One region of the Streptomyces sp. NPDC048275 genome, then DNA from elsewhere that is predicted to be linked to it. Evidence: riboswitches for the same ligand, from Rfam matches in the RefSeq annotation. Region 1 holds a riboswitch; each other region holds the start of a gene.

Region 1 (4,246 bases):
GCCCGCCTCCGCCGCGCCGGGCGTGGAGCGAGCCGTCCTCTCGCACCTCGTACGAGACCGGGCCGCGGTTGGAGGCGACGAGGATTCGATGGGTGCCGTGCGTTGAGGCCATGCCACCAAACCTAGCCCGGCGCCGAAACGCTCAAACGTTCCTCTACGCGGCCCGCCTCTTTACGTACTCGGAGATCTCCGCCATCGGAGGCCTTTCCTCCGTGTCCACCGAGTGGGTGCGCGGCTCGAAACCGTCCTCGCCCCGTTCGAACTGGGTGAGGGCCGGTCGGATGAGGTGTCCGCGGGCCAGCCGGAGCTGCGCCGTGCGGTAGATCGCGGCGGACATGCGGCCCAGCGCCTGCCCGTCCTGGTGCCGGTGCTTGCGCACTCCCACGTCGACCTGGGCGAGCGCGTCCAGGCCCACCAGGTGCAGTGCGTCGATGAGCATGCCCAGCTCGACGCCGTACCCGACGGGGAAGGGGAGCTGTTCGAGAAGGGAGCGGCGGGCCGCGTACTCGCCGCCGAGCGGCTGGACGAAGCCGGCCAGTTGCGGCCAGTGCATGTTGAGCAGGGGGCGGGCCATGAGTTCGGTGACGCGGCCGCCCTGGCCGGCGGCGGAGCCCAGCGGTCTGTCATACATCGCTTTGACGAGGTCCACGCCGGGCTCGGTGAGCAGCGGCCCCACGATCCCGGAGACGAAGTCCGACGAGAACTCCTTCAGATCGGCGTCGATGAAGCAGACGATGTCCCCACTGGTCACCAGGAGTGACCGCCACAGGACCTCGCCCTTGCCGGGGGCGGCCGGGATGCGCGGCAGGATCTCGTCCCGGTGCACGACTCGCGCACCCGCCGCGGCGGCCACCTCCGAGGTGCGGTCCGTCGAGCCCGAGTCGATGACGACTATCTCGTCGACGAGGGGCACCTGCTGCATCAGGTCGTGGCGGATGACGGCGACGATCTCGCCGACCGTCTCCTCCTCGTTGAGCGCGGGCAGTACGACACTGACCGTCGACCCTGTGGTGCGTTTCGCGGCCATGAGCTGGTGGAGCGGGCGATCGGTCACGGACCAGGAGCGTGTGCTCAGCCAGCGCTCGACTTCCTTCAGCACAGTCTGCGGCTCCTCACTGTCTGATCACCCGGTTTCTCACGGTGTGATCCATCTCGCGGTTCGGACGACTATCTCAACTGTCCTGGCCTTCGGTTACAGTCTTGAACAACGCGGATGACCATCGCATTGCGTAGATCGTCCGCACACAATCGAATACCGCTCATCCAGAGGGGCAGAGGGATACGGCCCGTTGAAGCCCCGGCAACCCTCCAGCCGGTCTCGTACGACCACCGACTACGTCGTCGTCGCGAGGCTCCCGGCTCGGGAAGGTGCCAAATCCGTCTCACGGCGAAGTGCGTCGTGAGGAAGATGAGGAGAAAGGGCCTCGCCTCCATGGCTGCGCAGACCGTCGCAAGCACCACCGCTAGCGCCACCGAAAGCACTACGAACAGCGTAGACGGTGTCGATCTCGGACCCGCCGCCGCGCTTTCCTGCCGCGAGTGCGGTCACCGTGTGCCCCTCGGCCCGGTTTTCGCCTGCGAGGAGTGTTTCGGCCCGCTGGAGATCGCGTACGACTTCTCGGCCTACGAAACCGAGGAGCTCCGCAAGCGCATCGAAGCGGGCCCCGCGAACATCTGGCGCTACGCGCCGCTGCTGCCCGTCCCGGCCGACGTGGCCGACAAGCCGAACATCAACCCCGGCTGGACCAAGCTCGTCAAGGCCGACAACCTGGCCCGCGAGCTGGGCGTCGACCCCGGCAAGCTCTTCGTCAAGGACGACTCCGGCAACCCGACGCACTCCTTCAAGGACCGCGTCGTCGCCCAGGCCATCGAGGCCGCCCGCGCTTTCGACTTCACCACCCTCTCCTGCTCCTCCACCGGCAACCTCGCCGGTGCGGTGGGCGCCGCCGCCGCCCGGGCCGGCTTCCGCTCCTGTGTGTTCATCCCGCACGACCTGGAGCAGGGCAAGGTCGTCATGGCCGCGATCTACGGCGGCGAGCTCGTCGGCATCGAGGGCAACTACGACGACGTGAACCGTTTCTGCTCCGAGCTGATCGGCGACCCGGCCGGCGAGGGCTGGGGCTTCGTCAACGTCAACCTGCGGCCGTACTACGCGGAGGGGTCGAAGACGCTCGCGTACGAGATCTGCGAGCAGCTCGGCTGGCAGCTCCCCGACCAGCTGGTGATCCCCATCGCCTCCGGGTCGCAGCTGACGAAGATCGACAAGGGCTTGCAGGAGCTGATCAAGCTCGGTCTGGTCGCGGACAAGCCGTACAAGATCTTCGGTGCGCAGGCCGAGGGCTGCTCGCCGGTGTCCGTCGCCTACAAGGCCGGCCACGACGTCGTACGCCCGCAGAAGCCCAACACCATCGCCAAGTCGCTCGCCATCGGCAACCCGGCCGACGGGCCGTACGTGCTCGACATCGCGCGACGGACGGGCGGGGCCGTGGAGGACGTCAACGACGAGCAGGTCGTCGACGCGATCAAGCTGCTGGCCCGGACCGAGGGCATCTTCGCGGAGACCGCCGGTGGAGTGACGGTGGGTGTGGCGAAGAAGCTGATCGAGAACGGTCTTCTCGACCCGACGCTGACGACCGTCGTCCTCAACACCGGGGACGGGCTCAAGACGCTGGACGCGGTGGCGGGGACGGGGTTGACGGCGACCATTCGTCCCAACCTGGAGTCGTTCCGTGAGGCCGGGCTCGCGTAGGGCTTCGCCAGGAGGGTTCCTTTCGCGCTGCGGGCCGTGGCCGGCTGGTCGCGCCCACGCGGTGGAGCCGCACATGTCACCGCCCCGCGCCCCTCACGAGGCGCTGTACTCGACCGGAGGTCATCACCCATGAGCGTCAACGTCCGCATCCCCACCATCCTGCGCACCTACACCGGCGGCAAGGCCGAGGTGAAGGCCGAGGGCGGGACCCTCGGCGAGGTCATCGCGGATCTGGAGAAGAACCACACGGGCATCTCCGCCCGCGTGCTGGACGACCAGGGCAAGCTGCGCCGGTTCGTCAACGTGTACGTCAACGACGACGACGTCCGTTTCGAGCAGGGACTGGAGACGGCGACGCCGGACGGCGCGGGCGTCTCGATCATTCCGGCGGTCGCCGGAGGCTGATCGCCGGCCCGGATCGTTACCCTCGGTAACTCCGAATACGCAGAGTTCATCGAATTGCCCCCTCCGTGAGAGAAGCGGAGGGGGCAATTCTGTATGGTTGAGCGCGGTACAGTTGGGGAAGCTGCTTCGCTTTCCATGCCGGATGCATATGAGCTTCAGTGATTTCCCGGCCGGTTGCCCGATAAGAAGTAGCCAAAGTGCCCCACCTTTTTGAGCCGTTTATGGCATTTATGGGGCCCGACTTGCCCTGAATCCTTGCTAATTCTCCGCATATTTCCGATCGGGCGCGCTCGGAATTCTCGTCCGATTGACCTGTTGCAGAGGGCAGTTGGACAGATACATTCAGCCGCGGTCGACGCGTTCCGGCGCACACCCCCAACCGTTGGGGGGTGAGGTCTGACCCGGGCCCGCGAAGTGCGGTCCTGTGCAAGGGCCAGTAATAGGGGAGTTAGGCATGGCTCAGGGCACCGTCAAGTGGTTCAACGCGGAGAAGGGGTACGGCTTCATCGCGGTCGACGGTGGTGCGGATGTTTTCGTCCACTACAGCGCGATTCAGATGGACGGCTACCGCACCCTGGAAGAGGGTCAGCGGGTCGATTTCGAGATCTCGCAGGGCCAGAAAGGGCCGCAGGCGGACATGGTCCGACTCGCGGCCACCGGCTGAAGCACGCGCCGACTGACTGTTCGACGTGACGAAGGGCTCGTATCCCCACCAGGGGGTGCGGGCCCTTCGGTCTGTCCGTCTGCCTGCCGGTCGGCCCGCCCGGCCGCCCGTCTGTCCGGCCGACCGTGCGCGCCCCCGTGTTCACCTGCGGATCGGCCGGAGCCGCTTGCACTCGGCAGGGGCGAGTGCTAATCATTGGCGTTAGCACTCTGAAGGTGAGAGTGACAACGAGGACCGGGTCGGTGAGGCCCGCAGGCCAAGTGGGGCAAGGAACCACGAGGTATGCAGGCCGTCCGTCGCGGGCGCCAGCGCGGTCCGGAGCAATCCACCCCAGTCCGGGAGGACCACTTCACATGGCCAAGATCATCGCGTTCAACGAGGAGGCGCGGCGAGGCCTCGAGCGCGGCATGAACCAGCTCGCGGACGCC
Region 2 (4,246 bases), on a different contig from region 1:
GCGGCGGAGCCGCACAATGTCACAGCCCCGCGCCCCTGACCACTTCCAGCCCGTCCGGCGTTTGAGGACGAGGCCGTTCAGGCCGAACGGGGGTCTGGGGGCGGAGCCCCCAGGTACGGATGGGACGGGTAGGGGCGGCGGGGGCGAACTCACCACCCAAGCCCCCAGCCACCCGCAGTCACCTCAAACGGCGGGCACGCAACGCCCGTCCTCCGTGCGGTAGTTCCACTTCGCACCGTCCCGGACCAACTCCCCCACGGCCCGTACGAATCGCTCCACGTGCTCGTCCGGCGTACCCGCCCCGAAGCTGACACGGATCGCGTTGAGGGACTTCTCCCCCGGCGCGGCCTCGGGCGCGCCGCACTCCCCCTGGGTCCCCGGGTCGCTGCCGAGGAGCGTGCGCACCAGCGGATGGGCGCAGAAGAGTCCGTCGCGCACCCCGATGCCGTACTCCGCGGAGAGTGCCGCCGCGAAGTGCGAGCTGTTCCAGCCCTCGACGACGAAGGAGATGACGCCGACCCGTGGGGCGTCGTCACCGAAGAGGGACAGGACACGCACCTCGGGAACCTCGGCGAGCCCCGCGCGGACGGCCGCGATGAGCTGCTGCTCACGGGCGACAAGCGTGTCGAAACCCGCCTCGGTGAGCGCCTTGCAGGCGGACGCGATCGAGTACGCGCCGATGACGTTCGGTGAGCCGGCCTCGTGCCGGGCCGCGCTCTCGTGCCACTCCACGTCCACCCCGCCGTCCGTACGCCGCGTGACCTTGCGGCTGGCGCCGCCACCGGCGAGGTACGGCTCGGCCTCACGCAGCCAGTCGGAGCGGCCCGCGAGGACGCCGGAGCCGAACGGCGCGTACAGCTTGTGCCCGGAGAAGGCGACCCAGTCGACGTCGAGGTCCCGTACCGACACGCGGTGGTGCGGAGCGAGCTGGGCGGCGTCGAGGACGATCCGGGCGCCGTGCGCGTGCGCCGCGGCGGCGAGCTCACGCACGGGCCACAGCTCGCCGGTGACGTTCGAGGCGCCGGTCACACAGACGAGGGCCGGACCGTAGGGGTCACGGTCGGCGAGGGCACGCTCCAGGGTGGTCACGGCCTGCCTCGGGGTGCGGGGCGCGTCGAGGTACGTCACCCGCGCGTCCTTCCACGGCAGCAGCGAGGCGTGGTGCTCGGTCTCGAAGACGAAGACCTGGCAGTCGGCCGGAAGGGTGGCGGCCAGCAGATTGAGCGAGTCGGTGGTCGACCGGGTGAAGACGACCTGGTCGCCCTCCCGGCAGTCCAGGAACTCCGTGACGGTCCTGCGGGCGTTCTCGAAGAGATCGGTGGACAGCTGGGACAGGTATCCGGCGCCTCGGTGCACGCTGCCGTAGTACGGGGCATACGCGGCCACGTCGTCCCACACCCGCTGCAGGGCCGGGGCGCTGGCGGCGTAGTCGAGCGCGGCGTAGGTGACCTCGCCGCCGGTGACCAGCGGGACGGTGACATCCCGCCCCAGAACGGGCAGCGGGGCGCAAACGGACTGGTCGGCGGCAATGACGGAGACAGACATGGCGAGCTCCTGTGAGAGGCAGGCGGAATCGCTGCGCCGGACAGCCCGGCCGGGGCGTCAACAGCACAGGAAAAGGCGAAAAAGGGGTACGCGGAGGCGGGGCTCTAGCCCTATCGCATTCGCTTGCTCACAGAGGGCTCCCTCGAACGACCAGGACCCCTGGTGCCCACTCAAAGAGTGCGAGGGGTCCGCGCTTGCCGTAGACCTCGCTGCCTACGGCCTGGTCTTCACCCGGGGCACCCCGCCACGGACGGAGGGTTGCCGGACAGCCGGCCGGGGCCTGATGGCTGTCGCTCATGACCTGCGCAGCATCTTGCCACACGGCCTCCCGGGCGCAACCCCCATGTCCGGATACCGGGACGGGGAGGAGGACCACGCCCCCGCCTCCTTGGGGGCTCAAGGAGGGGACGGGTGCGGGCGGCGGGGGCGAGAACAAGCCCCACCCCCGCCGCCGCGGGCGCTACGCGTTGCTGGCCGCCACCCACCGCTCCAGCGCCGCCTTCGCCGCCCCGGAATCGATCGCCTCCGCCGCCTTCGCCATGCCGACGCGCAGCTGCTCCGCAAGCGGCGCCTCGCCCGGCGAGAGGGCGACCAGCGCCGCCGCCGAGTTCAGCAACACGGCGTCCCGCACGGGCCCCGTCTCACCGTTCAACAGCCGACGGGCGACATCGGCGTTGTACGAGGCGTCAGCGCCCCGCAGGGCCTCCACCGGGACGAGGTCGAGGCCGACGTCACGGGGGTCGAAGCGCTCCTCCTGGACCTTGCCGTCACGGACGACCCACACCTTCGACGTCGACGTGGTGGTCAGCTCGTCCAGGCCGTCGTCACCGCGGAAGACCAGCGAGGAGTTACCGCGCTCGGCGAACACGCCAGCCACGATCGGCGCCATGCGCGGATCCGCGACGCCGACCGCCTGCGCCCGTACCCGCGCCGGGTTCGTCAGCGGACCGAGGGCGTTGAAGACCGTCCGGATCCCCAACTGCCCCCGCGCCGCCGCCACATGACGCAGCGCCGGGTGGAACTTGACCGCGAAGCAGAAGGTGATCCCGGCCTCCTCGGCCACCTCGGCCACCCGCTTCAGCGGCAGCTCCAGATTGACGCCGAGCTTCTCCAGGACGTCCGAGGCACCGGACGCCGAGGACGCGGCCCGGTTGCCGTGCTTGACGACCTTGGCACCGGTGCCGGCCACGACGATCGCCGACATCGTGGAGATGTTGACGGTCTTCGCGCCGTCGCCGCCCGTACCGACGATGTCGACGGTCTCCCCCGGCACCTCGATCACGTTCGCGTGGTCGTACATCGCCCGGACCAGACCGGAGATCTCCTCGACCGTCTCGCCTTTGGCCCGCAGCGCCACCACGAAACCGGCGATCTGCGCGTCCGTCGCCTCGCCGCGCATGATGCGGTCCATCGCCCAGGCCGTGTTGTCCGCGCTCTGGTCACGGCCGTCGAGCAGGCCGTTCAGTACCTCGGGCCAGGAACGGCCCGCCGCGGTATTGCCTCCAGCGGGGTTCACAGCGCTCATAAGCCGCTCCTGGGTCCGTCCCGTCCGTCCTGGACAGGGACACCTGTAGATGAGAACACCCTATCCAGGCCCGGAGGCGGCAAAGAGCCCCCGTCCATGCAATGGACGGGGGCTCTTGCCGTGGCGATCGTGGTGATCGATGAGGATCGGTCAGAGGATCAGTGGTGGCCGTGGCCGCTCGTGATCTCCTCGTACTCCTCGACCGTGGGCTTGGGGATCTGGTTGTTCTCCCCGTAGTAGCCCTTGCTGAGCTTGGCGCGCAGCCTCTGCGTGCCCTTCACCTTGCGCTCGACACCGTTCTCGTCGACCGTCGGGCCGATCTCGGCGGGCTGGTACTGCTCGTGCGCGGTGAGCGTGTGCAGCGCTTCCGGGCCGAGCGGCTCGTGCACCTCGATGAACTCACCGTGCGGCAGACGCTTGATGATGCCCGACTCGCGGCCGTGCAGCACCTTGTCCTTGTCGCGGCGCTGGAGGCCGAGGCAGATCCGCTTGGTGGCGAGGAACACCAGCACCGGCACCACGAAGAATCCGATGCGCACGAACCAGGTGATCGAGTTGATCGACAGATGGAAGTGCGTCGCCCAGATGTCGTTTCCACCACCGACGAGCATGACGAAGTACCAGCTGATCCAGGCGGCACCGAACGCGGTCCGGGTCGGGGCGTTGCGCGGGCGGTCCAGGATGTGGTGCTCGCGCTTGTCGCCGGTGATCCAGGACTCGATGAACGGGTACACCGCGATCGCGACCAGGACCAGCGGGAAGATCACCAGCGGGATGAACACACCCAGGACGAGCGTGTGGCCCCAGAAGTTGATCTCCCAGCCCGGCATGACACGGATCAGGCCCTCGGAGAAGCCCATGTACCAGTCGGGCTGCGCACCGGTGGACACCTGGTCCGGACGGTAGGGGCCCATGGACCAGATCGGGTTGATCGAGGCGATCGCCGCGACGGCCGCGATGACACCGAAGACCAGGAAGAAGAAGCCTCCGGCCTTGGCCGTGTAGACCGGCAGCAGCGGCATGCCGACGACGTTGTTGTTCGCCTTTCCGGGGCCCGCGAACTGCGTGTGCTTGTGGTACCAGACCAGAATCAGGTGACCGACCAACAGGCCGAGCATGAGGCCCGGCAGCAGCAGGATGTGCACCGAGTAGAAGCGGGCCACGAAGTCGCCGCCC
Region 3 (4,246 bases), on a different contig from region 1:
GCCGATCCGGCTGCGCTGGGCCAGGATCGCCCGCTCGCTCAGCTCCTTGAGACGCTCACCGTGCCGGCGTACGCCGATCAGCTCGCCGTTCAGGCTGACATGGCCGATCTCGGGCTTCTCCAGGTGATTGATCACCCGCAGCAGGGTGGACTTGCCGGAGCCCGACGGTCCGACGATCACCGTGACCTCTCCGGGCTCCACGGTCAACTCCACTCCGTCCAGGACGCGTTGAGATCCGTACCACTTGTGCACGTCGTGGACCTCGACCAGTGCCTTGGTGGTCATGCAGCCGTCTCCCTTCGGACGCGGGCCCGCAGGTCGCCCAGACCGGTCCGCACCTTCTGCAACGGGGTCGGCGGCAAGGTGCGCAGGGCGCCCCGCGAGTAGTACCGCTCGACGTAGAACTGGACGACGGACACGGCGCTCGTGAGGATCAGGTACCAGGTGGTGGCGACCAGGAGCAGCGGCACGATGTCGCCGGGGTAGGTGCTGCCCATGCTCTGCACCGAGCCGAAGAGGTCGAGCAGCGAGACGTAGAAGACCAGCGAGGTGCCCTTGATCAGGCCGATCAACTGGTTGACGTAGTTCGGGGTGATGGAGCGCAGCGCCTGCGGGAACACCATCTTCCTGAACTGGTACCCCTTGGGCAGACCGAGTGAGGAGGCCGCCTCGTGCTGGCCCTGGTCGACCGCGAGGATGCCGCCGCGCACGACTTCGGCCGCGTACGCCGCCTCGTTGAGGCTCAGTCCGACGACCGCGACGACCATGTCGGTGGCGAGCCGGGACTCGTCGAAGGTGAAGAAGGCCGGACCGAACGGGACTCCGAGGCTCAGGGTCTGGTAGAGCGCACTGAAGTTGTAGAGGAAAAGCAGGACGACGATCAGCGGTACCGAACGGAACAACCAGATGTAGACCCAGCTCACCGCCCGCAGCACCGGACTCCTGGAGAGCCTGGCCAAGGCGAGCACGACGCCGCCGATCAGACCCAACACCGCGCTGTACGCGGCCACTTCGAGGGTGATGAGCAGACCGTCGAGAATCGTCGGACGCAGGAACCAGTACGAGAATCGGTCCCATTGGAAGAAGGGGTTCGTCGCCAGCCCGTGGGCGATCTGTGCGACCACGACGAGCACGATCGCCGAAGCGATCCAGCGGCCGGGCCGGCGCAGCGGCAGCACTCGCTGTTCCGTCGTTGGCGGCGGCTTGACCACAGGTGCGGGAGGCGGCTCTGCCGTGTCCAACTGCACGGCAGAGCCCAAGGGTTCACTCATGGAGGGCTCCAGGCGACTCGTACTCCCCCGGGGCGCGCGCAGGGGAGACAGGCCCCAATACGAGGGGGGGAAGGAGGGGAAGCTCACCGGGAGTTCGCCGGGACAGCGGCGAACACCAGCGGTTCAGAGCTCAGCGAAGAAGAAGGAAGAAGAAGGAAGAAGAAAGCGAAAGGCAGCGGCGCGACTTGGGTCAGCCCTGACAGCGACAGCGGGTGCCGCGACAGGTACAACACCATGCGGTGTCGGCGCGGCCGCCCTCGGCGAGGAGCAGCTCGGGGCGACGGTTCGCGGGCATGGACGCGCAGCCGTGGCGCCGCGAAGCGGTCGTCCCCGGGGCTGCGTACATCGCGGTCACCCTCACCATTCCGCCCCGCGGGGCCTCACGCTCACCGGAACGCATCCGGTCCAATGCGGCGTAAGTTAGGCACGCCGTCAAACGAATGTCAACGCCGACCGGCCCACGTGACCACGTCGTGAGACCGCGCGGATGCCTTCTTGACGACTCCCCGGAGCGCACCGAGACTGACGGGGACGGTCACGATTGTCAGCGCCCGTCGTATCGGGGTTTCCCGTACGACGCGGTTATCGGCCCCGGCCCGCTGGCAGGCAACCCTTCCACCGCGACGGGGTGCCCCGGGTGACGACCGGGTTCCGCCGGAGCGGCGGAGCAAGCGTGGTCTCGCCTCTCGCGAGCCCCGGACACGGGAGCGGTGGGAATGTGACCAGGAACGGTCTGACGAGGCGTCTGCACATCGACCTGCAGCGGGTTTCCAGCGCTTACTAGTCCGTCGTGTCCCACGATCCGGACCGGCACGTCAGCGCAGTCACTCCGTTCCGCCGCTGCCGCCCACGAGGCGGCCGGGGCTTCGTCGTTCCCGTGGAGAGTCATGCCCGAGACAGCTTCGCTCACTTCGCACGCAGGCACCGCAGGCATCGCAGGCACCACAGGCCCGTGCGCCTCAACCCCGCGCGTTGCGGCCTCAGTTGCCCCGAATCCTCGGGGCGCCCTCGCGTCCCCTCGCCCGCACCGCATCCGCAGCCGCATCGGCGTGGGCCTGGCCGGCGGCTTCTACCCGGCACCGCACCGCTATCAGCTGTACCTCTCCGAGGGCTGTCCGTGCTCGCTGCGCATCTCGATCACCCTCGACCTGCTCGGCCTGCGTGACTCGGTCGCCACGACGCTGCTGGCGCTCCCCACGGAATCAACGGACACCTCGCAGACACCTGCCCCGTTCACCGCACTGCGCAGCGCGTACGAGGCCACATGGCACCACTACGACGGTCCACTCATCGCACCCGCATTGTGCGACCGTTGGAGCGGACGCATCGTCAGCAACCACACCCCCGACATCCTGCGCGACCTCGCCGGACTCCTGACCGGCCGCGAGGACGCCTGCCTCCCTCGGCTGCACCCACCGGCCCTCGCCGCCGACATCGACGCCTTCCGTGAGCTCCTCGACCGGGATGTCACCTCGACCGCGCGGCCGGAGGTCCTGTCGGCGACGCTGGACCGGCTGAACCGGCAACTCGCCTCGCACACCTACGCGTTGGGCGATGCGCTGACGGCCGCGGACGTCGACCTCTGGGTCGCGCTCGCCCAACTCGAGGCGCCTGACGCTCTCTGCGGGTACGACCGGCTCCAGGCCTACGTACGACGGCTCGACGCCCACACGGCGTTCACGCGCCCGTCCCGCGCAGACGCTCGGCAAACGTAACGCCCGTCGAGGTGCGGGTTACGCCTTGGCGCGGGTGAAGGCGAGCGTGCTGGTGACCGTGGTCAGGCCGCGGATCATGCCCATCTGGTTCCAGCCCATGCCGAACTGCTCACGGTCCACGGTGAAGTCCGCGGTGAGCGTGACGGCATCGGCGCCGGACTCGGTGACGCGCGCGGTGACGGACTGTGGACGGCTGATGCCGCGCACGGTCAACTGGCCGTCGATCTCGACGGTGTCGTCCTGACCGACGGCGGTGGCGCGGACGGCGAAGGTGATCGTGGGGTGCCGGTCCGCGTCGAAGAGGTCGGCGGAGCGGAGGTGCGTGTCGCGCTTGGCGTTCTTGGTGTCCAGGGACGCGACGTCCAAAGTGATGGTGCCGCTCGCGGTCCCGTCGGGCTGGACCTCGCCCTCTCCGGTGACACCGGGGATGGTGCCCTTGACGGTGACCATGCCCCACATCGTCTTGTGCTTGATGGCGACGGTGGAACGGGCGGGGTCGAGCTGCCAGAGGCCGGTTTCTACGGCGACGGTCATGAGGGTTCTCCAGACGGTTACAGGTCGTACACAAGGAGTGCGAGGAGGACGACCGAGGTCATCCAAATTTGGATGACTGAACGCTAGCCCGTTCTTCAAATTTGGACAACCGGTAGACTGCAACACCATGGCCGACCCTTCCGCCCCCGCCGATCCGCCCGAACTCGAGCACACGGGCGACGACGGACTGCTGCCCGCCGAGCTGCGGGCCTGGATGCGCCTGCTGGCGGCGGCCGGAGCGATCGAGCAGCAGCTGCGCACACGAGTCAAGGACGCGCTCGGTGTCTCGCACGACGAATTCCTGGTGCTGTGCCTGCTCGCGGACCAGCCCGGCTCCGGTCTGCGGATGACGCAGATCGCGGAGCTGCTGGGCCGCCCCAAGACGCGGCTGACCTATCAGGTGGCCTGCCTCCAGCACGCCGGTCTGATCACCAGACGCTCGGCATGCGGGGACCGGCGGGGTATCGAGGTGGCGCTCACGGACAAGGCGCGCACCCTGCTGCGCGATTCCTCGCGCCCCCTGGCCGACGCCGTCTCCCAGGCCATCGCCCAGACGGCCTGCGCACAGCGGTACGAAGCGCTGCACGAGCTGTTGCCGCCCACCCCGGCCCCCGACGGGGATCACCGACCCCGGAAGGCGGAGTAACCCGCTCACCAGGGGCCCGTCAATACCCGGACATCGACCGGCCGGGCCGTACGCAATCCGACCTAGTCCGATCTTCGTAG

What was found. Region 1 has a riboswitch for S-adenosylmethionine ahead of thrC (threonine synthase). Riboswitches for the same ligand answer to the same signal wherever they lie in the genome.
Region 2: another riboswitch for S-adenosylmethionine. It lies ahead of AB0D57_RS04705 (aminotransferase class V-fold PLP-dependent enzyme); the one in region 1 lies ahead of thrC (threonine synthase).
Region 3: another riboswitch for S-adenosylmethionine. It lies ahead of AB0D57_RS29615 (putative leader peptide); the one in region 1 lies ahead of thrC (threonine synthase).

Annotation. Positions count from the first base shown of each region.
Region 1 is NZ_JBEZLR010000005.1:39,771-44,016, reverse strand. Features, by position in the region: gene AB0D57_RS05120 (trehalose-6-phosphate synthase) at 1-112, opposite strand, end outside; gene AB0D57_RS05115 (glucosyl-3-phosphoglycerate synthase) at 155-1,099, opposite strand; SAM riboswitch class I at 1,257-1,415, shown strand; gene thrC (threonine synthase) at 1,433-2,749, shown strand; gene AB0D57_RS05105 (MoaD/ThiS family protein) at 2,879-3,154, shown strand; gene AB0D57_RS05100 (cold-shock protein) at 3,609-3,818, shown strand; gene groL (chaperonin GroEL) at 4,172-4,246, shown strand, end outside.
Region 2 is NZ_JBEZLR010000004.1:162,871-167,116, forward strand. Features, by position in the region: gene AB0D57_RS04705 (aminotransferase class V-fold PLP-dependent enzyme) at 184-1,545, opposite strand; SAM riboswitch class IV at 1,731-1,847, opposite strand; gene trpD (anthranilate phosphoribosyltransferase) at 2,006-3,070, opposite strand; gene AB0D57_RS04715 (cytochrome bc complex cytochrome b subunit) at 3,229-4,246, opposite strand, start outside.
Region 3 is NZ_JBEZLR010000059.1:58,205-62,450, forward strand. Features, by position in the region: gene AB0D57_RS29605 (amino acid ABC transporter ATP-binding protein) at 1-285, opposite strand, end outside; gene AB0D57_RS29610 (amino acid ABC transporter permease) at 282-1,271, opposite strand; SAM riboswitch class IV at 1,805-1,951, shown strand; gene AB0D57_RS29615 (putative leader peptide) at 1,990-2,055, shown strand; gene AB0D57_RS29620 (glutathione S-transferase C-terminal domain-containing protein) at 2,321-2,986, shown strand; gene AB0D57_RS29625 (YceI family protein) at 3,005-3,520, opposite strand; gene AB0D57_RS29630 (MarR family transcriptional regulator) at 3,648-4,166, shown strand.